Regions from separate parts of the Rahnella sp. PAMC25617 genome, predicted to be linked through region 1. Evidence: riboswitches for the same ligand, from Rfam matches in the RefSeq annotation. Region 1 holds a riboswitch; each other region holds the start of a gene.
The links. Region 1 has a riboswitch for thiamine pyrophosphate ahead of thiB (thiamine ABC transporter substrate binding subunit). Riboswitches for the same ligand answer to the same signal wherever they lie in the genome.
Positions count from the first base shown of each region.

Region 1 (10,547 bases):
CGTTTTTATCTGCGCCCTGCCATTCATTTTCATCACGGCCGTGAACTGGAGATGGTGGATATCATTGCTACCTTCACCCGGCTGAAAACGCATCCGCTGTTCAGTAATCTGAAATCAGTCACAACGCCCACGCCAAATGTTATTGATATCCACCTGAATGAACCCGATCGCTGGCTGCCGTGGCTGTTCGGCAATATCCACGCGATGATCCTCCCGCAGGAGTGGCAGTCGCTGCCCGATTTTGCCCGCCATCCGGTCGGTACCGGCCCTTACGCCGTGGTGCGTAATCTGAAAACCCAACTGCGCATCCGCGCCTTTGATGATTATTTTGGCTTCCGGGCGCTGATTGACGAAGTAAATATCTGGGTGTTGCCGGAACTGAGTGAAGAACTGGTGCATTCCGGTGTACAGCTACAGGCCGATGAATCTGGCAAAAGCGAACTGGAAAGTCGCCTGGAAGAAGGCTGCTATTTCCTGTTATTTGACCAGCGTTCGCCGGTCGGACAATCCGCGGAAACCCGTCAGTGGTTGTGCGATTTACTTAATCCCATCGCCTTACTGAATAATGCCGAACCGATTTATCAGCGCTACTGGTCGCCGGCTTACGGCCTGCTGCCACGCTGGCACCATAAAGCGCCACAACCGCGTCCGCCCAGACCGCAAAACCTGACCCAGGTGACACTGACATTTTACGGCGAGCATTCCGAGCATCAGGCGATCTGCAATGCGCTGCAGCCGCTGCTGGCGTCCGAAGGCATTGAGCTGATTATTCAGGTCGTGGATTACGCGGTCTGGCACCGCGGTGACGCCAAAAGTGATCTGTGGCTCGGCAGCGCCAACTTTACCCTGCCACTGGAATTTTCACTGTTTGCGCATTTCTATGAATTACCGCTGGCGAAACACTGCTTCAGTGAAGAAATGGAAGATGACGCCGCGCAGTGGCATGCGGGGAATTTATCGATCGCCAAATGGAGTCAGAAACAAACGGTCAGCCATCAGATCCATCCTCTGTTTCATCACTGGCTGGTGTTGCAGGGGCAGCGCAGTATGCGCGGCGTGCGTATGAACACCCTCGGCTGGTTCGACTTCAAATCCGCGTGGTTTGCGCCGCCGGACAGTTAATCGGACTATCGCATCGCGCCGTTAGTCTCTAGAATGACATCCGTTCTCAACGGGGTGCCAGCACTTGTGAAAGCAAGTTTAAATATGGCTGAGACCTGATACCCGTCGAACCTGATCCGGTTAACCCCGGCGGAGGGATTTGAGACTGCGTGATGCTTACTCAAAATCCTTTGCCCTTTCATTTTTTTTGGAGCGCAAAGTTGAAAAAATTATTGTCCTGCCTGCTGTTACTTTCTGCACCTGTCTTCGCGGCAAAACCTGTCCTGACGGTTTATACCTATGATTCTTTCTCTGCCGACTGGGGTCCGGGCCCGGCGATCAAAAAAGCCTTTGAAGCCCAATGCGGCTGCGAGCTGAAATACGTTGCGCTGGAAGACGGTGTCTCTTTGCTTAACCGTCTGCGGATGGAAGGCAAAGACAGCAAAGCCGACGTGGTTCTCGGGCTGGATAACAACCTGTTGCAGGCAGCTGAACAAACCGGATTATTTGCCAAAGCGCCGAAAACCGCTGCCAGACTGACCGTACCAGGCGGCTGGGACAACACCACGTTCGTGCCTTACGATTACGGCTATTTCGCGTTCGTCTATGACAAAAACAAACTGAAGAACCCGCCAAAAAGCCTCGATGAGCTGATCAACAGCGACCAGAAATGGAAAGTCATTTACGAAGATCCGCGCACCAGTACACCGGGTCTGGGCCTGATGTTGTGGATGCAAAAAGTCTATGGCGACAAAGCACCGCAAGCGTGGGAAAAACTGGCGAAGAAAACCGTTACCGTCACCAAAGGCTGGAGCGAGGCTTACGGTTTATTCCTCAAAGGTGAAAGCGATCTGGTGCTGAGCTACACCACGTCTCCGGCTTACCACATCGTGGAAGAGAAGAAAGATAACTACGCGGCAGCAGATTTCACCGAAGGCCATTATATGCAGGTCGAAGTGGCGGGTCAGCTGGCGAACAGCCAGCAACCGAAACTGGCTGAAGAGTTCATGAAATTCGTTACTACGGAAGATTTCCAGAAAGTGATCCCGGCCGGCAACTGGATGTATCCGGTGATCAACACCCCGCTGCCTGACGCCTTTAAACAGCTGACGATCCCGGCTAAATCCCTGCAATACAGCGCACAGGATGTCGCCACTCACCGTTCACAATGGATCCAGGCATGGCAGAACGCCGTCAGCCGTTGATCCCGCGCTGGTTGTGGCCGGGCGCCATCGCCTCGCTGCTGATGTTGCTGGTGGCTATGCTGGCGTTAGGCTCTCTGTGGCGTCATGCGCCACAGATGAGCGGCGCCTCGCTGTGGCAGGATCCTTATCTCTGGCATGTGATCCGCTTTACCTTCTGGCAGGCGCTGCTTTCGGCGCTCTGTTCTGTGCTGCCCGCCATTCTGCTGGCACGTGCGCTGTTCCGCCGCCGCTTCCCCGGACGTCAGCTGTTACTACGTTTATGCGCGATGACGCTGGTATTACCGGTTTTGGTGGCAGTCTTCGGCATTCTCAGCGTTTACGGACGACAGGGCTGGCTGGCGCAGATTTGCGGCTGGCTGGGCGTGGATTACCGTTTCTCGCCTTATGGTTTACAGGGCATTTTACTGGCTCATGTGTTTTTCAATCTGCCACTGGCAGCCCGACTCTTATTGCAGGCGCTGGAGAATATCGCCGTCGAACAGCGTCAGCTGGCTGCGCAGCTTGGGATGAACGCCTGGCAGCAATTTCGCTTTGTTGAATGGCCTGCCATTCGTCGGCAGATTTTCCCCGCCGCTGCATTGATTTTTATGTTGTGCTTCGCCAGCTTCGCCACGGTGCTGTCGCTGGGCGGCGGTCCGCAGGCGACCACCATTGAACTGGCGATTTTTCAGGCGTTAAGTTACGACTACGATTTAAGCCGCGCGGCCACGCTGGCGCTGATCCAGCTGTTTTGTTGTCTGGCGCTGGTCTTGCTCAGCCAGAAACTCAGTCAGGCGTTGCCGGTCGGACAAACGCATTCTCAGCGCTGGCGTAACCCGGACGATTCCAGGCTGCGGCGCATCGCAGATGCCGTGCTGATCGGCCTGGCGTTAATGCTGATCCTGCCGCCGCTACTCGCCGTGATTACCGACGGTATCAACCGTGCAGCAGTCGGTGTTTTACAACAACCTGCACTGTGGCTGGCATTATGGACATCCGTGCGTATCGCGCTGGGCAGCGGAATAGTGTGTGTTCTGCTGACTATGATGCTGTTGTGGAGCAGTCGCGAACTGCGATTACGGCAGAGAAATGGCTGGGCGCAGGCGATGGATCTCAGCGGGATGCTGATCCTTGCGATGCCGGGCATTGTGCTGGCAACCGGCTTTTTCCTGCTGCTTGGCGATACGACAGGTTTGCCGCAATCGCCGTGGCCGCTGGTGATCATGACCAATGCGCTGATGGCGGTGCCTTATGCGCTAAAAGTGCTGGATAACCCGATGCGCGACGTGGCCGAACGTTACACGCCGCTGTGCCTTTCACTGGATATGCACGGCTGGCAGCGCCTGCGCTGGGTGGAACTGAGCGCGCTGAGGCGCCCGATTGCGCAGGCGCTGGCGTTTGCCTGCGTGCTGTCGCTGGGGGATTTCGGCGTGATCGCCTTATTCGGCAATGAGAACTTCCGCACCCTGCCGTTTTATCTGTATCAGCAGATCGGCGCCTATCGCAGCCAGGACGGCGCGGTGACGGCACTGTTATTGCTGCTGTTATGTTTTCTGTTATTCACCCTGATTGAGAAATTACCGGGCCGCCATGCTGACGCTGAATAAACTGACGTACCTGTACGAACACCTGCCGATGCGCTTCGATTTACAGATCGAGGCCGGTGAGCGCGTGGCCATTCTCGGGCCGAGCGGCGCGGGAAAAAGTACCCTGCTCAGCCTGGTCGCTGGTTTCCTGGCACCGGTCAGCGGGCAGATCCTGCTTAACGGTGCAGATCACAGCGCGACACCACCGGCAAAACGTCCGGTGTCGATGCTGTTTCAGGAAAACAATCTGTTCTCGCATCTGACGGTGCGTCAGAACATGGGGCTGGGGTTACATCCGGGGCTGAAACTCACCGCACAGCAGAAGCGCGAACTGGAAGATATCGCCCGACAGGTCGGGCTGGAAGAGTGCCTGGATCGCTTACCGTCGCAGCTTTCCGGCGGGCAGCGTCAGCGTGTCGCACTGGCGCGCTGCCTGTTACGCAGCCAGCCAATCTTATTGCTCGACGAACCGTTTTCGGCACTCGATCCGGCGCTGCGCAGTGAGATGCTGAGTTTGCTGGATAAAGTGTGCGGGCAACGCCATCTCACATTGCTGATGGTGTCGCATAATCTGGATGACGCGGCGCGGATTGCCCCCCGCACACTGCTGGTTGTCGATGGCCGGATTTTCTACGACGGACCGACGCAGGCACTGGCCGACGGCAGTGCGCCGGAAGCCAGAGTATTGGGGATAGATGTTTCAGGAGCGGACGTTTAGGACATTCGCCTGACATCAGCGGGTGATCACTTTCCACAGCAGATGACCGTAGACCGGCATCATCGGCTGTTTGCTCAGCATCACCAGACTCACTGCGGTTGCGATCAGACTCAGCACACAAACGACGCGCAGACGCGGCAGGGGCAACCATTTGGTCATCGCATCAGGTGAAGCTTTGCCCGACCGGAACCAGCGCCACAGCAACCAGGCACTCAGCCAGATCAGCACCACGGCGGCAAACAGCATCCATTTGAACACTGAACTGTTGTGGCTGGCCGGAATATCAATCGCAACGCCCGCCAGAATCCCCGGCAGGAAATACACCGGCGGCCAGGTGATGCAGCCGATGATATTCGGCGGTGCAAATTTATAAGGCGGCAGGTTCAGCATACCGGCCACCATCGGCACCAGCGGGCGTGTTGGTCCGATGAAACGCCCGATAATGACGGTGGCAAAACTGTGCCGATCCAGCGCATATCCGGTTTTATCCAGTAATGACTGGTAACGCTTAAGGAAGCGCCAGCGGTGTAACGGTTCCTTGAAGCCGCGGCCAATGAAATACGAGGCCCAGTCGCCAAAGAAACAGCCCAGACCCGCCGCCAGCCAGGCTTCGTACAACCCGACCTGACCGCTGCCGATCAGCGTGCCGAGCGTCGCCATCATCACGGTGCCGGGCAAAATCAGCCCGACCAGCGCCAGCGACTCGAAGAAAGCCACCACAGCGACAATAATTAATGCGAAGCCCACCGACTGAGCGACCAGATGTTGTAGATAGGCTTCCATAAATTCCCAGAATTCAGTTACGTCTGCGCCAATTGCGCAGATAAATGAGACAAGTGTGAGTTTTCTGCATTCTCATTGTAGTAAATACATCAAGCGGCTGAATTGTCAGCGCATGAACTATCACAGTCAACCGCGTAATTGTATGCGTATTTGGCAGAAACCTGAGCCATAGACAAAGACTGTATAAATAACCATACTCTGTCTTTGCAGTTCATCTTTTATTTCATCTGTTCCGAGGCGCTTATTAACGCAAATTCCGTCCCCTCATCTGCCCGTTACCCTGACACGGCGCCGCGTCAGGGATTTGTGCTGACCCGCCACTGGCGCGACACGCCGCAGGGTACGGAGGTGGATTTATGGCTGGCGACAGACGACGGCCCGCAAAAAGTGCGCCTGCCCTTGCAGGAATCGGTGGCGTTTATTCCCGCTGAACAGCGTGCGGCGGCGGAGCGTATTCTCATTGATGAAAAAAATATCAGTCTGCGTCCGTTGCCGTTGCAGGATTTCCATTCCCGCGCCGTTCTTGGGCTTTATTGCCCGCAACACCGGCAGTTAATGCGGATTGAAAAACTGCTGAAAGAAAATGGCGTCAATGTTTTCGAAGCGGATATCCGCCCGCCGGAACGCTTCCTGATGGAACGCTATATCACCGCTCCGGTCTGGTTCAGCGGCAAACCCGGGCCGGACAAGCTGTTGCTGGACACCAAAATGAAACCGGCGGAGGACTACCGGCCGCCGCTGAAACTGTGTTCGCTGGATATCGAAACCAGCGGCAACGGCGAGTTGTATTGCATCGGGCTGGAAGGCTGCGGGCAGCGCCACGTTTATATGCTCGGTCCGCCCAACGGCGATCCGGATGCTCAGTTCGATTTCAACATGGTTTACGTCGACAGCCGCCCGCAGTTGCTGGAAAAACTCAATGAGTGGCTGGAGACTTACGATCCCGACGCGATAATCGGCTGGAGCGTTGTGCAGTTCGACCTGCGGGTTTTACAGAAACATGCAGACCGCTACAAAATCCCGCTGAAATTCGGGCGCGGTGGCGGTGATCTTGAATGGCGTGAACATGGCTTCAAACAGGGGCACTTTTTTGCTGCTGCCGCTGGCCGCCTGATTATCGACGGCATTGAAGCACTGAAATCCGCATTCTGGAACTTCAACTCGTTCAGTCTGGAATTCGTCTCGCAAAGTTTATTGGGCGAAGGTAAAGCCAGTGACAATCCCTATCAGCGGCTGGCCGAAATCGAACAGCGTTTTCGCGAAGATAAACCGGCGCTGGCACGCTATAACCTGAAAGACTGCGAACTGGTGACGCGTATTTTCGCCAAAACAGAGCTGATGCCGTTTTTGCTGGAACGTGCTTCGGTGACTGGTCTGACGGTAGATCGCAGCGGCGGTTCGGTGGCGGCGTTCACCCATCTTTATTTACCGCGAATGCACCGCGCCGGTTATGTCGCGCCAAATCTGGGCGAATTAGAGGGCGAAATGAGCCCTGGTGGCTTTGTAATGGATTCGCGCCCCGGTTTGTACGATTCCGTATTAGTGCTCGATTATAAAAGCCTGTATCCGTCGATTATCCGCACCTTTCTGATCGACCCGGTCGGGCTGGTTGCCGGACTGCAACAGCCTGACGACGAACACTCGGTGCCGGGTTACCGCAACGCCCGCTTCTCGCGGGAAAAACATTGTTTGCCGGAGATCGTCCGCCAGATCTGGATGGGCCGCGAGGAAGCTAAAAAGCAGAAAAACAAACCACTCTCACAGGCACTGAAAATCATCATGAACGCCTTTTACGGCGTGCTCGGCTCCAGCGGCTGCCGGTTCTTTGATCCACGCCTCGCATCTTCTATTACGCTGCGCGGGCACGACATTATGCGCCAGACCCGTGAACTGATTGAGGCCGAAGGCTATCAGGTGATTTACGGGGACACCGATTCCACCTTTGTCTGGCTCAATAAAGCCCATTCGCAGGAAGACGCTAACGTCATAGGTCGTCATCTGGTGGAACAGGTCAATGTCTGGTGGAAAGCGCACCTGCAACAGGAATACGGGCTGGAAAGCGCGCTGGAACTGGAATTCGAAACGCACTATCAGCGCTTCCTGATGCCGACCATCCGCGGTTCGGAAACCGGCAGCAAAAAACGCTATGCCGGCCTGGTGAATGACGCCGACGGCGAGCACATCGTTTATAAAGGGCTGGAAACCGTGCGCACCGACTGGACGAAACTGGCGCAGGAGTTTCAGCAGGAACTGTATCAGCGTATTTTCCACCGGCAGCCTTATCAGGATTACGTCCGCGATTATGTGGCGCGCACGCTCGACGGCGAATTTGATGACAAGCTGGTGTACCGCAAACGTCTTCGCCGCAAGCTGAGTGATTACGAAAAAAACGTCCCGCCGCATGTTCGCGCCGCAAGGCTGGCGGATGATTATAACGTTCAGCACGGGCGCGCAAAACAGTATCAGAACGGCGGCTGGATAAGTTACGTGATGACCACGTCCGGGCCTGAACCTCTGGAGAACCGCCAGTCCCCCATCGATTACGATCATTACATCGAACGTCAGCTGGAGCCGGTTGCCGACGGTATTTTACCTTTCCTCCATGACGACTTTGCTACACTGATTACAGGTCAGATGGGATTATTCTGAGCAAAAAAAGGATTGCTCTTTGATTCGCAGGTGACGAAAGGCTTACCTTCCATTACCATAGCGCCCTTTCCCATTTCTGAAACATCCTCACACAGCGAACTACTCCGCGCCTTATGGCGGGGAAAGAAAACTATTGCCCGAGAAAGTTCACGGGCTGAACACGCATTGCGCAGTCGTCGTATACCGAGCAAACAACACAGAGAGAGATTATGCCGTTTACATTGGGTCAACGCTGGATAAGCGATACGGAAAGCGAATTAGGATTAGGGACCGTAGTAGCGCTGGACGTGCGCATGGTTACTCTGCTTTTCCCCGCCACCGGTGAAAACCGTTTGTATGCCCGAAATGATTCCCCGATCACCCGCGTGATGTTCAATCCCGGTGACACCATCAGCAGTCATGAAGGCTGGCAGTTACAGGTCGAAGAAGTCCTGGAAGATAAAGGCCTGCTGACTTACATCGGCACCCGTCTGGACACCGAAGAAACCGGCGTCGCGATGCGTGAAGTGCTGCTCGACAGCAAGCTGACGTTCAGTAAGCCGCAGGACCGTCTGTTTGCCGGTCAGATTGACCGTATGGATCGCTTCGCCCTGCGTTTCCGCGCCCGTAAATATCAGCGCGAGCAGTTCCGTCTGGAATTCGGCGGCCTGCGCGGTATGCGCGCCAGCCTGATCCCGCATCAGCTGCACATTGCTTACGAAGTCGGTCAGCGTCACGCGCCACGCGTTTTACTGGCCGATGAAGTGGGTCTGGGTAAAACCATTGAAGCCGGTATGATTATTCATCAGCAACTGCTGTCTGGCCGAGCTGAGCGCGTATTGATCGTGGTGCCGGAAACCCTGCAACACCAGTGGCTGGTAGAAATGCTGCGCCGCTTCAACCTGCGTTTCTCTCTGTTTGATGACGACCGCTACGCTGAATCCGTACATGAGGCGACTAATCCGTTTGAAACTGAACAGCTGGTGATCTGTTCTCTTGATTTCGTGCGCCGCAATAAATCCCGCCTTGAGCAGCTTTCTGATGCAGCGTGGGACATGCTGGTGGTCGATGAAGCGCACCATCTGGTGTGGAGCGAAGACGCGCCAAGCCGCGAATATCAGGTTATCGAGCAACTTTCCCAGCAAATCCCGAGCGTTCTGCTGCTGACGGCGACGCCGGAACAACTGGGTCAGGAAAGTCACTTTGCGCGTCTGCGCCTGCTGGATCCGGATCGTTTCCACGATTACGAAGAATTCATTGAAGAACAACAGCAGTATCAGCCGGTGGCCGATGCCGTCACGCTGTTACTCAACAAAGAACCTCTGACGCCGGAAGCGCTGACATTGCTGGGCGAAAGTGTCGGCAACGCCGATACCGATGCCCTGCTGACCGCCGCCAACAAAGGCGATGAAACGGCAGCGAAACAGCTGGTTTCCATGCTGATGGATCGTCACGGCACCAGCCGCGTGCTGTTCCGTAACACCCGTAACGGCGTGAAAGGTTTCCCTGAGCGTCATCTGCACGCGGTGAAACTGCCGCTGCCGACGCAGTATCAGACCGCGATTAAAGTCTCAGGCATTATGGGCGCGAAGAAAACCGCCGAAGCCCGTGCGCACGACATGCTGTACCCGGAGCAGATTTATCAGGAGTTCGAAGGCGAGAACGCCACCTGGTGGAACTTTGATCCGCGCGTCGAATGGCTGCTCGGTTATCTGACCGCTAACCGTGACGAGAAAGTGCTGGTGATCTGCGCCAAAGCCGCCACCGCATTGCAGCTGGAGCAGGTTCTGCGTGAACGTGAAGCAATCCGTGCCGCGGTGTTCCACGAAGGGTTGTCGATCATTGAACGTGACCGCGCTGCCGCTTACTTTGCTTCTCAGGAAGAAGGCGCACAGGTGCTGCTGTGTTCCGAAATCGGCTCCGAAGGCCGTAACTTCCAGTTCGCCAGCAAAATGGTGATGTTCGATCTGCCGTTTAACCCGGATCTGCTGGAGCAGCGTATCGGGCGTCTGGATCGTATCGGCCAGCAAAATAATATCGACATCATGGTGCCTTATCTCGAACAGACCGCGCAGTCGGTGCTGGTTCGCTGGTTCCATGAAGGTCTGGATGCGTTCGAACATACCTGTCCGACCGGCCGTACCATTTATGACAGCGCATATGAGCAACTGATTGCCTTCCTGGCCACGCCTGCCGAGCAGGCTGGTCTGGACGAGTTTATTCTCACATGTCGCGCCGAACATGATGCGCTGAAAGAGAAGCTGGAAAATGGCCGCGACCGTCTGCTGGAGATGCATTCCAACGGCGGCGAACGTGCGCAGCAACTGGCGAAGGAAATCGGCGAGCAGGATAACGACGTTAACCTGGTCAACTTTGCGCTGAATCTGTTCGATATCGTCGGCATCAATCAGGAAGATCGCAGCGACAATCTGATCGTACTGACGCCTTCCGATCACATGCTGGTGCCGGACTTCCCGGGGCTGCCGGAAGACGGTTGTACCGTCACCTTCGATCGTGAACAGGCGCTGTCCCGTGAAGATGCGCAGT
Region 1 covers NZ_JBOCUM010000017.1:136,610-147,156, reverse strand. The annotation lists gene sgrR (HTH-type transcriptional regulator SgrR) at 1-1,122, shown strand, start outside; TPP riboswitch at 1,163-1,278, shown strand; gene thiB (thiamine ABC transporter substrate binding subunit) at 1,275-2,306, shown strand; gene thiP (thiamine/thiamine pyrophosphate ABC transporter permease ThiP) at 2,282-3,892, shown strand; gene thiQ (thiamine ABC transporter ATP-binding protein ThiQ) at 3,876-4,589, shown strand; gene ACM615_RS19790 (DedA family protein) at 4,605-5,372, opposite strand; gene ACM615_RS19785 (DNA polymerase II) at 5,616-8,021, shown strand; gene rapA (RNA polymerase-associated protein RapA) at 8,231-10,547, shown strand, end outside.

Region 2 (10,547 bases), on a different contig from region 1:
CAGCGCGGGTTTCTTTGTACTCCGGCAAATAACGGCCAGCCTGACGCATCATCCACACCGGTGTAATGTCCACTGGCTGACGTAACAAAGCACGCAGGTAACGGTCGTTTTTCAACTCATTCATTCTTGCTCTTTCCTTCAATATTCGGGCCGCACGACAATCATATGACGGCATTCTATCACGCAAAACTGACGCTAGACCTCGTCGTCTTCGCTTTCTGCGCGGCACTGCGCAACTGTGTCTTCAATCAGACGACGGGCAATCGTGCCAGGCGGTGGCAGCTGTGGCAGCTGGTCAAAGCGGTACCAGTCAGCGTTAAGCAGCTCTTTCGGGTCGTGTTTAATATCGCCGCTGTCGTAATCCGCCATAAATGCCATCATCAGCGAATTGGGGAACGGCCACGGTTGGGAACTGACGTAACGGACATTCTTCACGCGGATATTACTTTCTTCCATGACCTCGCGAGCCACGGTTTCTTCCAGTGTTTCACCGACTTCAACAAATCCAGCCAGAACCGTGTGAATGCCATTACGATGACGGACGTGCTGCGCCAGCAAAATCTCATCACCTTTGCGGATTGCTACAATGATGCAGGGTGCAATCTGCGGGTAATAGCGTTCGCGACAATTCCCGCAAAGTGCGGCCCACTCGGTCTTACTGACGTGCATTTCATGCCCGCAGTATCCGCAGAACTTATGAGAACGATAAAACTCTGACAGCTGCACACCGCGCCCGACCAGCTGGAATAATCCGCGATCTTGATCCAGCAGCTGACGGGCGGAAACCATATGATTTGGCATTGTCTGACGGACCAGCCAGACAGGTTCACCCTGCCATTCGCCAATCTGACGCGCCGTTTTACCGGTCAGAGAATATTGTGCGGCGCTGCCAAACGGCAGTTCGCCCTCAGGCAGCCACAGCTTGCCTTCCTGGCTGATAACCCACCAGCCGTTATGTTGCTCAGTAATCTGTAATTCCATAATTGTTGTTGCATAACCTCGTCGGGACTGACAATCTGAGTAAGATATTCACATATTAGTAACTTTTAGTTACTTTTTTATCGCTCACGGAGTCAACCATGCTAAATCGTCTGGAAAGACTGACCCAACGCGTTGGTGGCAGTAATGAGTTAGTGGATCAATGGCTGCACGCGCGCAAAGAGCTGCTGGTTTCGTACTGCACTTTGGTCGGCCTGAAACCCAATAAAGAAAAACATACCCCTCTCAACGAAAAAGCGCTGGATAACTTTTGCCATAACCTGGTGGACTATCTTTCAGCCGGTCATTTCCATCTGTATCAGCGGATCATTGATGAAGTCGAAGGTGCGAACAGTCCGATAAAATTGCAGGCTGCGAAAATATACCCTGCACTGGAGCTGAACACTGAAGCTATCATGGCTTTCCATGATAGTTACACTGAAAATGATATTGATGATGACAATGCTTTCGCATTTCATTATGCATTATCCGATGTAGGTGAAGCGTTGGATGCGCGTTTTCAGCTGGAAGATCAATTGATTATTCTGGCATTTGACCGCAGCAATCATGAAGAAAAACCACCTGCAAATGAAGAACATCTCGCCAGACCGGCTTAACGCTTTGTCACATTAAAACTCTGCACCTGTTTGTAGTTTTAATTGTAGTTTTAGTTGTAGTTTCAAAAAACGCCTCCTATATTGAGGCTTCTTGTCGGAGTGCCTAGCGCATAATTTTCTCGCGAAGATTACGCCAGGCTGAGACCGTTAATTCGGGATCCGCGGAACCTGATCGGGTTAGTACCCGCGAAGGGAACAAGAGTAATGTTATGCGTTCAGCTCACTCTGGCATTCGCCTGCATCAGGCCGCCTGAGCTGCACCGCCCATTTTTACTCCTGCCGTAAACCTCCAGACAAGCAATTTTCCATCACGTTTTTTTGCGAGGAATTTGCTATGTCGAGTACACAGAAACCCGTTATTTCCGAAAAGAAAGCGTCTAATCGCCGTGAACAACGCGCGCAGGCTCAGTCGTTTATCGACAGTCTGCAGGGCGAAGCCTTCCCCAACTCCCGCCGTATTTATCTTGAAGGTGACCGCAAAGATATTCGCGTGCCGATGCGTGAAATCCAACTCAGCCCGACACTGGTCGGCGGTGGCAAAGATAATCCGCAGTTCGAAGAAAACGAAGCCATCCCTGTTTATGACACCGCCGGATCTTACGGGGATCCGTCGGCAGTTATCGACGTGCATACCGGTCTGGAAAAATTACGTGCCCGCTGGATAAAAGAGCGTGCGGACACGGAGGAACTCCCACAGGTCAGCTCCGGCTTTACCCAGCAACGGCTGGCGGACGAAGGGCTGGATCATCTGCGCTTCGAACATCTGCCGCGTCCGCGAAAAGCCATGCCTGGCAAAAATGTTACGCAGCTGCATTACGCACGCAAAGGCACGATTACCCCGGAAATGGAGTTCATCGCCATTCGCGAAAACATGGGCCGCGAGCGGATCCGTGGCGAGATTTTGCGCCAGCAACACCCCGGTGAAAGCTTTGGCGCGCATTTGCCTGCCAATATCACCGCAGAGTTTGTGCGTCAGGAAGTCGCCGCCGGGCGTGCGATTATTCCTGCCAACATCAACCATCCTGAATCAGAGCCGATGATCATCGGGCGTAATTTCCTGGTGAAAGTGAACGCTAATATCGGCAACTCAGCGGTGACATCATCCATAGAAGAAGAAGTCGAGAAGCTGGTGTGGTCAACGCGCTGGGGCGCGGACACCGTGATGGATCTCTCCACCGGCCGTTATATTCATGAAACCCGCGAATGGATCCTGCGCAACAGCCCGGTGCCGATCGGCACGGTGCCGATTTATCAGGCGCTGGAAAAAGTGAACGGCGTGGCCGAAGACCTGAACTGGGACATGTTCCGCGATACCTTGCTGGAACAGGCCGAGCAAGGCGTCGATTACTTCACCATTCATGCCGGTGTCTTGCTGCGTTACGTACCGATGACGGCCAAACGTCTGACCGGCATTGTGTCGCGTGGTGGTTCAATCATGGCGAAATGGTGTCTTTCACATCATCGCGAAAGCTTCCTGTTCGAGCATTTTCGTGAAATTTGCGAAATCTGCGCTGCCTACGATGTCTCCCTTTCATTGGGCGACGGCTTACGTCCGGGCTCAATTCAGGATGCCAATGACGAAGCACAATTCGCTGAATTACGCACGCTGGGCGAACTGACCAAAATTGCCTGGGAATACGATGTGCAGGTGATGATCGAAGGTCCCGGGCATGTGCCGATGCAGATGATCCGCCGCAATATGACCGAAGAACTCGAGCACTGTCACGAAGCGCCGTTCTATACCCTCGGCCCGCTGACCACCGATATCGCGCCGGGTTACGACCACTTCACCTCCGGTATTGGTGCGGCGATGATTGGATGGTTTGGCTGCGCCATGCTGTGTTATGTCACGCCAAAAGAGCATCTCGGCCTGCCGAACAAAGAAGACGTTAAGCAGGGTTTGATTACCTACAAAATCGCAGCACATGCCGCCGATTTGGCCAAAGGTCATCCGGGTGCGCAAATCCGCGATAACGCCATGTCCAAAGCGCGTTTTGAATTCCGCTGGGAAGACCAGTTCAATCTGGCTCTGGATCCGGCCACTGCGCGTGCTTACCACGATGAAACGCTGCCGCAGGAATCCGGCAAAGTTGCTCACTTCTGCTCGATGTGCGGCCCGAAATTCTGCTCAATGAAAATCACTCAGGAAGTTCGCGATTACGCCGCCGCGCTGGAAGCCAAAGCCCAGCCAATAGAACTCGTTGCATCCGGCATGGCGCAAATGTCGGCCGAATTCCGTTCACGCGGCAGCGAGCTTTATCACCCTGCCACGGAGATCAACAAATGAATCAGTCCGCTCAGCCCTTTCCTGCCGTTCCTTTTCACCTCGGTTTATATCCGGTCGTTGATACGGTGGAATGGATCGCCCGCCTGCTGGAAGCAGGGGTTAAAACGCTGCAACTGCGTGTAAAAGATTTACCCGATGAAGAAGTTGAGCCAGCAATTATCGAGGCCATCGCACTAGGGAAAAAATATCAGGCGAGGTTATTCATCAACGATTACTGGCGTCTGGCGGTAAAACATCAGGCTTATGGCGTGCATCTGGGTCAGGAAGATCTGGATACTGCCGATCTTGAGGCAATCCGTCAGGCCGGTTTACGACTGGGCGTCTCCACCCATGACGATACTGAGATGGCGCGCGCTGTCGCCGTGAATCCTTCATATATCGCACTCGGACATATCTTCCCGACGCAGACCAAGGACATGCCGTCAGCCCCGCAGGGTCTGGAAGAACTCTCCCGACATATTAAGCAACTCGACGGAAGATTCCCGACGGTAGCTATCGGCGGGATCAGCATTGAACGCGCGCCGTCGGTTCTCGATTGCGGCGTCGGCAGCATTGCCGTGGTCAGCGCCATTACACAGGCAGCGGACTGGCGTGCCGCCACCGCCGAACTGCTGGCTTTATGCGCCAGCAAGGTGCCGGAAGATGCTTAATGACGCGGCATTTATGCGTTACAGTCGCCAGCTGATGCTGGAAGAATTCGGCCCACAGGCGCAGGAAAAGTTACAGGCGGCAAAAGTGCTGATCGTCGGTCTTGGCGGTCTCGGCTCTCCCGCAGCCCTGTATCTGGCGGCTGCGGGCGTCGGCACGCTGATTCTGGCCGATGACGATCAGTTGCACATCACTAATCTTCAGCGGCAAATCCTCTACCGCACAGCGGATCTCGATCAGCCCAAAGCCGCTCTGGCAAAGCGTGAGCTGCTGCGCCTGAATCCGCTTTGCGAAGCCGTGGCGATCACGGAGCGCCTGTCGGGAGAAGCGTTAACCCGTGCCATATCAGATGCTGATATCGTTTTGGATTGCAGCGACAACATGGAAACCCGACACGCGGTCAATAAAGCCTGCGTGGATGCCGGTAAAACGTTAATCAGCGGCAGTGCCGTCGGATTCAGTGGGCAGCTTCTGGTGATTGAAGCGCCCTACACTCACGGCTGTTATGCCTGTTTGTATCCGGATCAGGAAACCGTGCAACGTAACTGCCGCACATCCGGCGTACTCGGACCGGTCGTCGGCACTATCGGCACATTACAGGCACTCGAAGCACTGAAAATTCTGGCGGGTCTGCCTTCGGTTCTGAGCGGCAAACTGCGGCTGTTCGACGGAAAAACACAAAACTGGCGTTCGCTGCAACTCAAGCGATCGTCCAGCTGTGCCGTCTGCGGAGGCCACGCGTGAACATTCTGGTTAATGATGAATCTCACCACTTCAGTCAACCGCTCACGTTACTTGCCCTGCTCGATGAACTGGCGTTAAACCCTGCAGGCAGCGCGCTGGCAGTTAATCAGGTCATTATTCCCCGTGATAACTGGCCTGCTCACTTGCTGGAAGATGGTGATGAGATTTTGCTCTTTCAGGCGATAGCCGGAGGCTGACATGTTAAAAATTGCTGATACCACATTCACATCGCACCTTTTTACAGGTACGGGAAAATTCGCCAGTCCGGCGCTGATGCAACGAGCTCTCGAAGCATCCGGCTCTCAGCTGGTGACCATGGCGATGAAACGTGTCGATCTGCGTCGCGGCGGAGACGACATTTTGTCTCCCCTGCAACAGCTAGGTGTACGTTTGTTGCCGAATACCTCAGGCGCCAAAACGGCGGAAGAAGCGGTGTTTGCCGCGCAACTGGCAAGAGAAGCGCTGGGAACAAACTGGGTGAAACTCGAAATTCACCCGGATGTAAAATATCTGCTGCCTGATGCCGTTGAAACGTTGAAAGCCGCAGAGATTCTGGTGAAACAAGGCTTCGTGGTTCTGCCGTATTGCAGCGCGGATCCGGTGCTGTGTAAGCGTCTGGAGGAAGCGGGTTGCGCAGCGGTCATGCCGCTGGGTGCGCCGATCGGTTCAAACCAGGGGCTGCAAACCCGCGAGTTTCTGCAAATTATCATCGAACAGGCGCGTATTCCGGTGATAGTGGATGCCGGTATTGGCGCACCGAGCCAGGCCGCAGAAGCACTGGAACTGGGTGCCGATGCCGTACTGGTCAATACCGCGATTGCCGTCGCGGGCGATCCGGTCGCGATGGCAACCGCATTCCGGCTGGCAGTAGAGGCTGGAGTAATCGCCCGACAAAGTGGTTTAGGCGGCAGACAGCGACACGCCAGTGCATCCAGCCCGCTGACCGGTTTTCTCAATACCTCACAGGCGACGTCATGAGCAGCTTTACGGATGTCTGGTCAACGCTGAACTGGGATGACCTTTCCCTGCGTATCAACAGTAAAACAACACGTGACGTCGAACGGGCGCTCAGCCGGAATAAAATCGACCGTGAGGATTTTATGGCGTTAATTTCTCCGGCGGCGCTGCCTTATCTGGAACCCATGGCGCAGCGGGCTCAACAACTTACGCGCCAGCGCTTCGGCAACACGGTGAATTTCTTCGTACCGCTGTATTTATCCAATCTTTGCGCCAACGAATGTACTTATTGCGGCTTTTCTATGAGCAATAAAATCAAACGTAAAACGCTGGATAAGGATGAAATCGGGCGGGAATGCGAAGCGCTGAATGCGCTGGGCTTCAAACATCTGTTGCTGGTCACCGGCGAACACAAAGGGAAAGTTGGCATGGACTATTTTCGCCTTCACTTCGCGGCGATCAGAAACCATTTTGATTCGCTGATGATTGAAGTTCAGCCGCTGCAACAGGAAGAATATGCTGAGCTGAAAACGCTGGGACTGGATGGCGTGCTGGTTTATCAGGAAACCTATCACGCGCCGACGTATGCATTACATCATCTGCGAGGCCAGAAACAGGATTTCTTCTGGCGACTGGAAACACCAGACCGGCTCGGGCGAGCGGGAATTGATAAAATCGGGCTGGGTGCACTGTTCGGACTTTCAGGAAACTGGCGGACTGACAGTTATATGGTGGCCGAGCATTTGCTGTATCTGCAACAAACTTACTGGCAAAGCCGTTATTCGGTGGCGTTTCCGAGATTGCGTCCTTGCGCCGGTGGAATAGAACCGGCGTCATTGCTGGAAGAAAATCAGCTTGTTCAGCTGATATGCGCTTTCAGAATGCTGGCACCGGATGTCGAGCTTTCACTGTCTACACGCGAATCACCTTATTTCCGCGATCACGTCATTCCGCTGGCGATCAACACCGTCAGTGCCGGATCTAAAACACAGCCCGGCGGCTATGCTGACGATCATCCGGAACTTGAGCAATTTGCTCCGCACGATAACCGATCGCCACAACGCGTTGCGCAAGCATTAACGCAAGCCGGGCTTCAGCCGGTGTGGAAAGACTGGGACAGTTTTTTGGGGCGTGTCTCGCAGGAAAATGTCGGCGGATGGCAAACCGGTAAACTCTCAGGAATGCAGATTCCATGAAATGATTTTGCCCCTCGCACCAACAGGCTGGGGGCATTACTGTGCTTTTGCCGCTGCACATTCGCAGATGGCCGGCGCCACTCATCCCGGCGCTGCTTCCAAATAGCCGGAACAGGTTGTCGTCCAGTTCCCTGTTTCGGCTCCTCTTTCTTAGCGTTATCAATTCCCAGATTTCAGGCAAAAAAAAACCGCTCCCGAAGGAGCGGTTTTATGCGTTTCGACAGAAGACGATTAATCGTCGCTGTTACCGAAACCTGCGTTCAGCAATTCAGCCAGGTTAGCCGTTGCTTCATCCGCGCTGACTTGCGGTACAACTGGCACTTCGCCCTGAGCTTTACGGCGTGCACGATCCTGGTGATAAGCGTAACCGGTACCGGCTGGGATCAGACGGCCAACGATAACGTTCTCTTTCAGGCCACGCAGTTCATCACGTTTACCGGCAACAGCCGCTTCGGTAAGAACGCGCGTGGTTTCCTGGAACGACGCAGCAGAGATGAAGGATTCGGTCGCCAAAGAGGCTTTGGTGATACCGAGCAGGTCACGGCTAAATGTTGCCGTGATTTTGCCTTCAGCTTCCAGCTTACGGTTAGCGATTTTAACGCGAGACATTTCTGCCTGCTCGCCTTCCAGGAAGTCAGTGCCACCAGCGCTAACGATGGTGCCTTTACGCAACATCTGACGAACGATAACTTCGATGTGCTTATCGTTAATCTTAACGCCTTGCAGACGGTAAACTTCCTGCACTTCGTTGGTGATGTAGCGGGTAACCGCGTGAACACCACGTAAACGCAAGATGTCATGCGGAGACTCTGGGCCGTCGGATACGACGTCACCACGTTCCACAACTTCGCCTTCGAACACGTTCAGCTGACGCCATTTAGGGATCATTTCTTCGTAAGCATCGCTGCCATCCAACGGAGAAATTACCAGACGACGTTTGCCTTTGGTTTCTTTACCGAAGGAGATGATCCCACTGATTTCAGCAAGGATTGCAGGCTCTTTCGGACGACGTGCTTCGAACAGGTCAGCAACGCGTGGCAGACCACCGGTGATGTCCTTGGTACCGCCGGATTCCTGAGGAATACGCGCCAGGGTGTCACCAGAGTGGATCTGAGTACCATCTTCCAGCTGAACAATCGCTTTACCTGGCAGGAAGTATTGAGCAGGCATATCAGTACCTGGGATCAATACGTCGTCGCCTTTAGCGTCAACGATTTTCAGTGCCGGACGCAGGTCTTTACCGCTACCGGTACGCTCTGCAGAGTCCAGAACCACCAGAGAAGACAAACCGGTCAGGTCGTCGGTCTGGCGTGTGATGGTCTGAGTATCCACCATATCGGCAAAGCGAATGAAACCACTCACTTCACTGATAACTGGCATTGTGTGCGGATCCCAGTTAGCAACGGTTTCGCCGCCGTTAACTGATGCGCCATCGCCTTTGCCCATCACGGAACCGTAAGGCACTTTATAGCTTTCTTTGGTACGACCGAATTCGTCGATCAATTTCAGCTCAGTGTTACGGGAAGTGATGACCAGTTTGCCGTTAGAGTTGCTAACGTGCTTATGGTTGCTCAGTTTAATGGTACCAGTGTTCTTAACCTGGATGCTGGATTCCGCTGCCGCACGAGATGCCGCACCACCGATGTGGAACGTACGCATCGTCAGCTGGGTACCCGGCTCACCGATGGACTGTGCTGCAATAACACCGATCGCTTCACCTTTGTTGATGATGTGACCACGTGCCAGGTCGCGACCGTAGCAGTTTGCACACACACCAAAGTCGGTTTCGCAACTTACGACTGAACGTACTTTCACGCTGTCGACTGAGTTCTCTTCTAACAGATCACACGTCTTCTCGTGAAGCAGGGTGTTACGTGGAACCAGAATATCCGCCGTACCCGGCTTGAGGATATCTTCTGCAGTTACACGACCCAGAACACGTTCGCGCAGTGGTTCTTTAACGTCGCCACCTTCGATGACCGGAGTCATCATGATGCCTTCGTGAGTACCACAGTCGTCTTCGGTCACAACCAGATCCTGCGCGACGTCAACCAGACGACGGGTCAGATAACCGGAGTTAGCCGTTTTAAGTGCGGTATCCGCCAAGCCTTTACGAGCACCGTGAGTAGAGATGAAGTACTGAAGTACGTTCAGACCTTCACGGAAGTTCGCGGTGATTGGCGTTTCAATGATGGAACCATCTGGTTTCGCCATCAGGCCACGCATACCGGCCAGCTGACGAATCTGTGCAGCAGAACCACGCGCACCGGAGTCGGCCATCATAAAGATACTGTTGAAGGAAACCTGCTGTTCAACAACGCCGTCACGGTTGACGACGTCTTCAACAGACAAGTTTTCCATCATTGCCTTAGCAACACGTTCGTTGGCCGCAGCCCAGATGTCGATCACTTTGTTATAGCGTTCGCCAGCAGTTACCAGACCAGACTGGAACTGTTCCTGGATTTCAGCAACTTCGGTTTCTGCTTCTTCGATGATCTCTGCTTTCTTCGCAGGGATTACCATGTCATCGATACCTACTGACGCGCCTGAACGGGCAGCGTAAGCAAAACCGGTGTACATGATCTGGTCAGCAAAAATAACGGTCGGCTTCAGGCCCAAAATGCGGTAACAAGTGTTCAGCATTTTGGAGATAGCTTTTTTGCCCAAAGGCTGGTTCACGATAGAGAACGGCAGACCTTTTGGTACGATCATCCAAAGGATGGCGCGACCAACAGTCGTGTCGATAATCGACGTCTTGTGCGTAACTTCGCCTTCGGTATTTTTGATCTCTTCTGTAATACGCACTTTGACACGCGCATGCAGAGAGGCCAAACCGGCGCGGTAAATACGCTCAGCTTCTTTAGGACCGGTCAGAACCATGCCTTCGCCTTTGGCGTTAACACAGTCACGAGTCATGTAGTACAGACCCAATACAACGTCCTGAGAAGGAACGATGATTGGCTCGCCGTTCGCAGGTGACAGGATGTTGTTGGTAGACATCATCAACGCACGCGCTTCCAGCTGAGCTTCCAGCGTCAACGGTACGTGAACAGCCATCTGGTCACCATCGAAGTCGGCGTTATATGCCGCACAAACCAGCGGGTGCAGCTGAATTGCTTT
Region 2 covers NZ_JBOCUM010000016.1:9,562-20,108, reverse strand. The annotation lists gene hemE (uroporphyrinogen decarboxylase) at 1-124, opposite strand, end outside; gene nudC (NAD(+) diphosphatase) at 196-981, opposite strand; gene rsd (sigma D regulator) at 1,080-1,595, shown strand; TPP riboswitch at 1,681-1,807, shown strand; gene thiC (phosphomethylpyrimidine synthase ThiC) at 1,930-3,882, shown strand; gene thiE (thiamine phosphate synthase) at 3,879-4,532, shown strand; gene ACM615_RS19170 (HesA/MoeB/ThiF family protein) at 4,525-5,274, shown strand; gene thiS (sulfur carrier protein ThiS) at 5,271-5,471, shown strand; gene ACM615_RS19160 (thiazole synthase) at 5,473-6,252, shown strand; gene thiH (2-iminoacetate synthase ThiH) at 6,249-7,427, shown strand; gene rpoC (DNA-directed RNA polymerase subunit beta') at 7,659-10,547, opposite strand, start outside.
Region 2: it holds a riboswitch for thiamine pyrophosphate, as region 1 does, so the genes downstream of both, thiC (phosphomethylpyrimidine synthase ThiC) here and thiB (thiamine ABC transporter substrate binding subunit) in region 1, are expected to answer to the same signal.

Region 3 (10,547 bases), on a different contig from region 1:
ATGTCGTGATAATACTTAACGCGGTGATTATTATTCCGACTATTTGTGGTATGGACGGAAATACAATCGGAATAATTAAAAATATAGAGGTGGCACCCGCTATTGCTATCAATATTAATTCATACAAGCTGGATTTTAGAACACCTTTTGAAGGATATCCTGAAGCCATAGCAATAGCTTGCCTTCCCGCTATGTGAAAAATATTTCCGGGAATATATTTAGCCAGTTGAGATATGCCATAGGTTTTGATTGCCCATTTTTTTTTGACTGAAATATCGAAATGAAGCAAAATGTTTTTCCATGCAACAGCCAGCAACAAGTTTATCATGCCATAACATATTGCCATTAACGCAATTAATATCCACGAAGAAAGAGGTAAAGATTGGATGTGAGCTTTTTGCCAATAACTATGCAAACGCACCACGACAAAAATGACACCAATTATTGCCAATCCACTCCCCACGCAATTAAGCGCAATCTTTATCGTCGATTTATTAAATTTTAACGCTGACGACATAAAATCATTGTCCATGGTAATGGGCTTTTCACTTCAACAATAATGAAGTGTTTTTCGACTAGTTCTATAAATGATTTTTTTGACCAATGTTGTAAGTGGCCAGGAGTATTCCCCATATCTTTGATATATTTCCCGCGGGCAAGATTAAGTACACGCCACAGAGGTTCTCTGGGAACACTCAATATCACATAATCATCGGCGACTTTTTTTATTGCCTTTAATCCTGCTTCAGGATCTTCCAGATGCTCAAGAACCTCGCAGCAGACAATCAGTTCGGCTGAATCCTCCTCTTTGTTGAGGTCGTAAATACTTCTTGTTTTGAATAATGAAGCAGGCAAATTTGTCGCGGTAGAGTTTTCTTTTGCAATATTAATGACTTGCTGTGAAAAGTCACATCCCCTTGCATCAATTCCTTCTTTATTCCACTTGAGAACCCAATATCCTTCACCACAGCCCACTTCATGGATCGTCTTCGGGGCGACGGTGGCGACAAGCCCCGAAAGAGAATTCTCAAATCCTTTCATCATCCAGCGTACTATTGGGTTTTTAGACGCATATTTATCGTAATTATTACCTACAACAATACCATCTTCCGTTTTTCCACCTGCTATTTTTATGGCCATCATTTATCCTGTTGTAATAATTTTCTATTGTTTATAATTTATCTTTTTCAACGTCATTATTTTTGCGATCAAAAAATTGAGGTTCTCTGTTATGCAATTGTGCAGTTTTAAACCTCAAATCCTCAAGCAATTTCCTGTTAGCAGAAAGTAAGTCTGCAACAAATGCAATCAGTATGGTCTGGAATCCCATACCCAACAAGATGGATGCCAATATCAGAGACTGTATATTCCCAGCACCATCTCCCGTGAAGTATTTGAATAGGAAACGCAAGCCGATTAAAAATCCAATGGAAAAAAGCGTCAGGCCAATTGTTCCAAAAAATCTGAATGGTCGATAGATAACGAATATTCTTATGATTGTTATTATGCTTCTTTTGATATATGAAAATGTACTTTTCACCAGTCTTGAAGGGCGTAAGTCTTCATTTACTCTTACAGGTACGGAAGTAATCGATATATTTTTTTGCCCAGCCTGGATAATAGTTTCAAGCGTATAAGTATAATCACTGAAAACGATGAGTTTTTGAGCCGTTTCGCGATTAATTGCACGAAAACCACTTGGCGCGTCAGGAATGTTTGTTTTACTGGCTGTCCGGACAACCCAACTTCCCAGCTTTTGTAGTGATTTTTTTAGGGGAGAAAAATGTTCAATCGCCTGAATTGGCCTTTCTCCGACAACGAATTCTGCCTGCTGAGCAAGAATGGGGGCAACTAACTTTGGAATATCATCTGCATTATATTGGTTATCAGCATCAGTGTTGACGATGACGTCGGCGCCACGTTTCAAACAGGCATCAATCCCGGTCATGAAAGCGTAAGCCAAACCTTTGTTTGTTTTATGACTGATTATATGGTCTACACCATTTTTTTTGGCCACTTCAACGGTATCATCCAAACTGCCATCATCAATGATAAGCCATTCAACACTATCGAAGCCTTCAACATGTCGGGGCAAAGCATTCAGTGCAATTGCGAGCGTACCACCTTCATTAAAGCAAGGTATTTGTATGATTAGTTTCACACCGCATTCCTCTGTTAATTCAAACTTATAATATCAATAACTTCAATGTAATTAATTAGATAAATCGGAAAGTTCCTGGCTATTTTATGGCCAGTTTAAAGCCAGTCAATACCATGTACAGACTAGCAGAAGTGTCATATTAATCTAAAAAACCACTAAGAGAGAAGACGTCATCATGGATGTATCCCCTGTGACAGGGGCAAACAGCGGAACGGGGTTATCTCCGATAGCAGTGACTTTTATCGCATTTCCTGATTGATCTTCTGACCCTCGCCACCAATAATGCTTCCTTGACTCGGGGTGCCCGCTGTAAAGCAGGGCTGAGATTTTACCCGTATTACCTGATCTGGATTATGCCAGCGTAGGGAAGTCAGGTATCTCTCCTGATACCGCCTTCTTTAGCGCCGGTAGGGAGACTTATGAATACCCGACCTACCTTGTTGCCCGGCTCTACAGCCGCCACTTCTCTGAAACAACTCCGCCTCTCTGCGCCGCTGGTCCACTGCCTGACCAACGACGTCGTGCAATCTTTTACTGCCAATGTCCTGCTGGCGCTGGGGGCGTCCCCTGCGATGGTGGTTGATCCCGCCGAAGCCGCGCAGTTCAGTGCCATTGCTGATGCTTTGCTGGTGAATGTCGGCACGCTGACCCGTCTTCATGCCGATGCGATGCTGGCAGCTGTTCACGCGGCTCATCAGGCCGGAAAGCCCTGGGTACTGGATCCCGTCGCTGTCGGTGGCCTGAGCTGGCGCACCGAATTTTGCCTTGAACTCATCACGCTTAAACCTGCTGCCATTCGTGGTAATGCGTCCGAAATTCTTGCGCTCAGCGGACTCAGCGCGTCCGGCCGTGGCGTTGACAGCGGTGATGACTCCCTGTCAGCTTTACCTGCCGCACAACAGCTGGCGCGTAACACCGGCGCGATTGTCGCTGTCACCGGTGAAACGGATTATGTCACTGACGGCGAACGCAGCCGGTCCGTAGCAGGCGGGCATACGATGATGACCCGCATTGTTGGCACCGGATGCGCCCTGTCAGCCGTGGTGGCGGCCTTTGTGGCTTTACCGGGCGACCGGCTGGATAACGTTGCCGCTGCCTGTCGCGTGATGTCATGTGCCGGTGAACGTGCCTGTGCAGCCGTAAACGGACCGGGCAGTTTCACGCCTCAGTTCCTCGATAATCTGTATTTGATAGATGAGCAGTGGCTGAACGGGAAGGAGAGGCAATGAAACGGATTAATGCACTGACGATTGCAGGCACGGATCCGAGCGGCGGAGCGGGGATCCAGGCAGATTTAAAAGCCTTCTCGGCGCTGGGTGCGTACGGTACCAGCGTGATCACCGCGCTGGTGGCGCAGAATACCCGCGGCGTGCAGTCAGTTTATAACATTGAGCCGGAGTTTGTTTCGGCGCAGCTGGATTCCGTACTGAGCGACGTTCGTATCGACAGCACGAAAATCGGCATGCTGGCAAACAGTCAGATTGTGGACGTGGTTGCGGAGCGGCTCAGACATTATCAGCCGCCTTTTGTGGTGCTGGATACCGTGATGCTGGCGAAAAGTGGCGATCCGCTGCTACTGCCGGAAGCCGTGGATGCCGTGCGCCGTTTGCTGATCCCGCAGGTATCCATTATTACGCCAAATCTGCCGGAAGCCGCCGCGTTGCTGGAGTGTGCGACTGCGACTAATGAAACCGAAATGCGGGAGCAGGGAGAAGCGTTACTGGCGATGGGATGTGGCGCGGTGCTGATGAAAGGCGGTCATCTGAGTGATGAGGAAAGCCCTGACTGGCTGTTTGAGGCAGGTTCACGCGAGCGGTTTACCGCGCCGCGTGTGGACACCCGTCACACCCATGGCACAGGATGCACGTTATCTGCGGCGCTTGCAGCATTGCGACCGCGGCATAACAACTGGGCCGATACCGTACGCGAAGCCAAAGAATATTTGCAGCAGGCGCTGATGCAGGCCGATTCTCTGGAGGTTGGTCACGGCATCGGCCCGGTCCATCATTTCCACCGCTGGTGGTAACAGCAGATTACGCGCGGCGCTGGGTTTCGCTCAGCGCCTGTTCAGCCTGATGAAATTTAGTCAGAGCCTGTTGCAGATGCACGGCGTCAAACGGGTTCAGCGGATAGAATTTCTCCTCTTTACGCGGACGCAGCATGATGCGGATTTTGTTCGCTGAAACCCTTTCAAACAGATAGCTGGCGATATCCTCGTTTTCTTCGTCCTTCCATGACAGCAGTAATGCCGCGTGCTCACCGGTGCGGCGGCCAATAAATTGTTCGTGCGACCACAAGCCTTCAAATTCGCCATCTTTTTGTAGTTTTTTACCGCTGAACCACGATGATTCTGCCAGTGTCCACAAAGCCTGTGGTGAGATTTCCTGATGTAACTGACGCCACAGCGGGCGGTTGTTGTCCATTTGCCAGCAGGCCATGCCGAGATAATCATTCAGCTCGCGCCAGTCACTTTCCAGCCTTTCCCGTAATTCAGGATCCTGCACATGGATAAATTGTTGCAGGCCGGTCGCCTGTTCGCCCAGTTTGTTATAGGCAATGACGGTCATTGTGCGGGGCTTGCGACGGAAGGTCACCCACAACAAAAATTTAGGGATGCGGAAGGTAATAGCCTGGACGGTGAGTTTGTAACGGTTGCCACTTGATAGCACCAGGCCATTCGACGTGCCGCGTTTATCCTGATAATTTCTGACGACCACAACGCTGTTCTGGCCCATCCAGCCCATCACGTAATGTTCTTTTTCACTTTCAGCCACATCCAGATCTTGCACGATTTGCGTGATTTTTTCGTTATCGAGTTGAGAGAGGGAAAGTGACTGATCGGCGCTGTAATAGCTTTTATTCTGGGGGACGGCAGCTGGCATAAGAGTATCCACGGTGTTGATGTGGTTTACAGCTTACACTAAGTTGTCATACAGATTTTAGGGCTAACCCGCAAAATTTGCACTTCGTCGTGAACTTTCTGTGTCACAGAGGCGGTTATTAATGAGGGCAAGGACGAAATTTTACGAGGCGTCTCGACAAAAATAACATGGAGTATTGTTAATTGCAGAGTGGGGATTATTCTTTCGGCATTATTTTGATGCGCGGGAATAAGCAGGATATATGACGTTACATGAAAAGATAATTTGCGAAACATTATCGACGATGAATGCGGCTTTTGTTCAGTTAAATGTTCCGCTTATTATAAGGCGTATTCGCCGGAGTGATATTATCTGGCAGCAGCGTCGTGCGAGACGTAATTTACTGCAACCTGAGAAAAATCTGCTTAACTGGCAATGGTTATTTAAGCAGTATAGAAAAAATAAACCTCGTGAATCCGGTTTAGAACAGACGGCTTATGTGTTTTGTCTCAACAATCCTCAGCAGGAGCGGGCTGCGTTCTTGCTAAAGTCATGCCGGCCTGTGACCGGACCTCTCGAGTTAAACTCGCTGGAAAATTTTTTTCGCAAGACAAAAGGGCATCCTCTCATGGGAAAAATGCTACGTTATAGTTTAAGTATGATGGTTATCTATGCCGACAGTCTTAATGAAAATAAAATTCTGAAAAAAGAGAGTGCTAAATTCATTATCAAGGATATTGTTAACGAAGCTGTTATGAGCTTTTATATCTATGAAGCACCAATGACTCAGGTGGCTGGAAAGATGGAATGCGAGTCTACGTACTATTTGTTGAATGAATATGTGAAAGCTAATTTTGTTAATCGACATTGTTAGTAATTGATTTAATCATTTTTAATAATACTGGATATATAACCAATATAATTTACTTATCAGGAGTTGCACATGGAATTGGACATGGAAAAAATGCGTCATTTGACCCCACGACAGGTGAAGATGGTGGAGAAAATTGTCGGATTTCTGAGATATTGCGATGAGATACGTCCAGAGGGAGACGCAGACGATCTCGACGTCTTTGGTCCGCCGGAAGCTTACTACCATCCATCAAACAACTTCAGTAAATTACCCTGAAGTGAAGTATCGCCTCCCGCGGTTGTGTTGATTTCACAGCGCGGGAAGTAAAATTTTACTCGGCATCAAACCAGTCGCTGTTTTGCTCGGCAATCGGTGTGATGGTTGAAATCATTTCCTGCAGATGGATACGGATGGCTTTTTCCGCGGCATCCGGGTCACGGGCTTTGAGCCCTTCAAAGATGGCGTAATGCTGCGCAATCAGACTTTCCGGAGGTGACACCTTACTCAGCGTTAAAAAGCGCACGCGATCCATCGTCGCTTTAATGTGTTCGACCGTTTCCCACGCCAGTTTGCAATCTATGACCTGCGCAATTGTGCGGTGGAATTCATCATCGAGAAGTAAAAATTCCTGCGTCTGCTGACTTTTTGCTGCCAGAGTTTGGCGTTCGAGATTGTGTTCGAGCAGCGCCAGATCTTTGTCTGTCGCGACCATTGCCGCACGGCGTACCACGGCAGTTTCGACGGCTTCACGAATGAAACGGCCGTCCGCTACACGTTTAGATGAAATTTTCATCACATAGGTACCGCGCTGCGGCAAAACTTGTACCAGTCCGGCTTCGGCCAGTTTGATAAAGGCTTCGCGAACGGGCTGGCGGGACACATTGAAACGGGTGGATATTTCCTTTTCCGACAGAAATGCTCCCGGTGCGATGGCACAGGTGACGATGTCCTGACGCAAGGTGCGGTAAATCTGCTGATTAACCGGCACATTACTGAGAAATTCAAAGGAGTCTGTCATGGGCAAATGTTGTCTTTATAGTCGGGAAGCCATAATACTAACATGAGTTTTCTCAGGATTTTGAGATTGTTAGCGCAAGAATTACTGTGAATTGATATGTTCACGACAATACAGTTTTTTGTAGGCGGCGGGTGTGATGCCCAGCAGTTTGCGAAATACCCGGCGGAAATAGGCCACATCATTAAAGCCGGTCAGGCGAGCAACGTCCGCCACATTGCCGGTATTGGCCAGTAAAAGCTTTTCAGCTGCCGTCACCCGTTGCTTATGCAGCGCATCGGTCAGCGTCATCTGGAACGTCAGACGAAAAACCCGCCCGAGATAATCTGCGTTGCAGTGCAGGCGTTCAGCCAGCCCCGTCGCACCCAGTGGTAAATGAAATTGTGTTGTGATCAGCTGGCGCGCTTTATACGCCAGCGCAACGCCGGGACCATCAGGTTCGACGTTTTCCGGCCAGGCGCGACAGACTTCCTGTAAAAGTAATAGCAAGAACAACTCAAGGGAATTTCCGCCGCGTTCCTGTTCATATAAAAATAATCTGAAGAGCGTCAGAATAGTCTCCCGGTCTTTGACTTTACAGTGTTGTGGAATATCCAGCTGTATAGAGGGATTATTTTGCTGTGATTGGATAATTGCCACGTCTTTCACGAAATCAAAATGCAACCAGTAAAATTTTAAATCAGAATCGAATGTGGTTAGCCCTTTATGTGCACGTCCGGGGAATAATAATAAACTTTCGCCTTCATGCACGTCAAAACGTGTATTTTCCTCCTGCAATGACAAGGTGCCATGGACCACATAAATTAACTCATGCGAACTGAGTCTCCGGGTCGGATGTGTGCCAATTCCTCTTGAAATGAACAGGCCGCCATTTTGAACTTTCACGGGGTAATTTACTGGAAAAGCAAGGCATTCAGTCATTTTACAGGCTTCCGGCGGGATGTTTAAGCCTGACCCTAGCACAGGGATGGGCGACTGCCAGTGACGTGGCGGGAGGTTTTGATCTGCTTCACAGATTGAAACTGCAAGTCGGAATTGTCCCGTTTAACTACTTTATCCTCCTCTTGTTGACGTGATGCCTCTGTGCCAGATTGACCGCGTACCTTATTTATTCTTCGGAATGATGTGAATAATCAGCCTTATTTATCCTGTTCCTGATGCTTATTAATAACGATATAAAAGCGAGGAAAAAACATGTCAACGGATTCCATTAATACCGGCGCATCCCCGGTAACGGGTGAGGGAGGAATAATTTCAGCCAACGCTAAACTTTCTGTGAGTGAGAAAATAGGTTATGGGCTGGGAGATGCTGGTGGCACGATAATAACCTGTCTGATCACCAGTTTTCTGACATTTTTTTATACCGATGTTTTCGGCCTGACGCCTGCGATTGTCGGCACGCTGTTTATTTCCCTGCGTGTGATTGACGCGATTTCTGATCCACTGATGGGCATTCTGGCTGACCGCACGCAAAGCCGCTGGGGACGTTTCCGGCCGTGGCAATTGTGGATTGCGTTACCGATTGGCGTCGTGGGTTTCCTGACGTTTACCGTGCCCGGTCTGAGTGGCGACGCCAAAATTGCCTACGCCTTTTTCACGTATTTTCTGCTGTCCGTGTCTTACACGGCGATCAATGTGCCGTACTGTGCCCTGATTAACACCATGACCACCGATCATCGTGAGGTCATTTCCTGCCAGTCCTGGCGTTTTGTGCTCTGCGGTGTGGCGGGATTCATGGTGTCTGTCGGGTTGCCCTGGCTGGTACAGGTGCTGGGCAAAGGGAATGCTGCAGCCGGATATCAGCAGGGTGTCGGTCTGTTGTGCGCCGTTGCGGTGGTGATGTTTCTGTGGTGCTTCTTCACTGTGCGTGAGCGCCTGCCGCTGGCGCTGCTCGGCCAGTTCAGCGTTAAAGAACATATCCGTGGCATGTTGAAAAACGACCAGTTGCTGCTGGTATTGCTGATGTCTTTCCTGCTCATCAACGTGTTTAACCTGCGCGGTGGCGGCTACATGTATTTCATCACTTACGTGCTGAAAGGCGGCGCGGGCTATGCCTCGATGTTCTTCGGCATGGTGACGCTGGCATCAATTCTTGGCGCGGTGATCGTCAATCAGCTGACCAAATTTATCGACAGCGTCCGGTTGTACATGATCACCAATCTGGTGCTGGCGGTATTTTCTCTGCTGCTGTGGTTTATGCCCGCCGGTGAGCAGCATCAGACGCTGTGGCTGGGCATCATCTTTGTTCACTGCGTGATCCTCGGTTTCACGCTGCCGCTGCACTTTTCCCTGATGGCCTTCGCCGATGATTACGGACACTGGAAAAATGGTATCCGTTCTTCCGGGATGAATTTCGCGTTCAACCTTTTCTTCATCAAATTAGCCTGGGCATCGAGCGCCGGGATCATCAGCCTGGTGTTCATTCTTGTCTCTTATCAGGCTGGCGCGGAGCACCAGACTGCGGCGTCGCTGAGCGGGATCACTCTTCTGGAAACCCTGTTGCCTGCGGCGATGCATCTTCTGCTGGCGATCACTCTGATGTTCTGCAAGCTCGATAACACATTGCTGACGCGGATGTCGCATGAACTGGCCGCGAAAATTTAATCGTTATTTTTCTATTCAGGAGGTTGTATGTCGTTTTCTCCGGTTGAATCTTTAGAAGTGCCGCTCGATAAGGTCAATATTTCTGACGCGTTCTGGCTGGAATATCAGCGACTGGTCAAAGACGTCGTCGTGCCATATCAGTGGAACGCCCTTAATGATGAGGTCGCTGATGCAGAACCGAGTCATGCCATTGAGAACTTCCGCATTGCTGCCGGGCAAAGTGATGGCGAGTTTTACGGGATGGTTTTCCAGGACAGCGATGTGGCGAAGTGGCTGGAAGCTGTCGGCTATTTACTGGCAAAAACGCCGGATCCTGCGCTGGAAGAAACGGCAGACCAGGTGATCGAACTGGTGGGCGCGGTGCAGCAACCGGACGGCTATCTGAATACGTATTTCACCGTGAAAGAGCCGCAACAGCGGTGGAGGAATCTCGCCGAATGTCACGAGCTTTACTGTGCCGGACATCTGATCGAAGCCGGCGTGGCTTACACTCAGGCAACCGGAAAAACGCGCTTGCTGGAGATCGTCTGTAAACTTGCCGATCACATTGCGGATGTTTTCGGGCCTGGAGATAAACAGCTGCACGGCTATCCCGGTCATCCGGAAATCGAACTGGCGCTGATGCGTTTATATGAAGCTACCGGTGAAACCCGTTATCTCGAGCTGACCCGCTATTTTGTCGAGCAGCGCGGTACAGAGCCGCATTTTTACGATATTGAATATGAAAAACGCGGCAAAACATCGCACTGGAATACTTACGGTCCGGCGTGGATGGTCAAAGATAAAGCTTACAGTCAGGCCCATAAGCCGGTTGCGTTACAGAAGACGGCTATCGGACACGCAGTGCGCTTTGTGTATTTGTACGCCGGCGTCGCTCATCTGGCGCGGTTGAGTCAGGATCAGGAAAAGCGCGAGGTCTGCCAGCGGTTGTGGGAAAACATGACTCAGCGGCAAATGTATATCACCGGTTCAATCGGCTCACAAAGCAGCGGCGAAGCGTTTTCTTCCGATTACGATTTGCCGAATGACACGGCGTACACCGAAACCTGTGCG
Region 3 covers NZ_JBOCUM010000003.1:347,940-358,486, reverse strand. The annotation lists gene ACM615_RS03845 (hypothetical protein) at 1-517, opposite strand, end outside; gene ACM615_RS03840 (class I SAM-dependent methyltransferase) at 502-1,140, opposite strand; gene ACM615_RS03835 (glycosyltransferase family 2 protein) at 1,172-2,161, opposite strand; TPP riboswitch at 2,448-2,546, shown strand; gene thiM (hydroxyethylthiazole kinase) at 2,581-3,390, shown strand; gene thiD (bifunctional hydroxymethylpyrimidine kinase/phosphomethylpyrimidine kinase) at 3,387-4,187, shown strand; gene ACM615_RS03820 (hypothetical protein) at 4,195-5,043, opposite strand; gene ACM615_RS03815 (hypothetical protein) at 5,285-5,896, shown strand; gene ACM615_RS03810 (hypothetical protein) at 5,966-6,151, shown strand; gene ACM615_RS03805 (GntR family transcriptional regulator) at 6,207-6,893, opposite strand; gene ACM615_RS03800 (helix-turn-helix domain-containing protein) at 6,975-7,811, opposite strand; gene ACM615_RS03795 (MFS transporter) at 8,085-9,494, shown strand; gene ACM615_RS03790 (glycoside hydrolase family 127 protein) at 9,522-10,547, shown strand, end outside.
Region 3: it holds a riboswitch for thiamine pyrophosphate, as region 1 does, so the genes downstream of both, thiM (hydroxyethylthiazole kinase) here and thiB (thiamine ABC transporter substrate binding subunit) in region 1, are expected to answer to the same signal.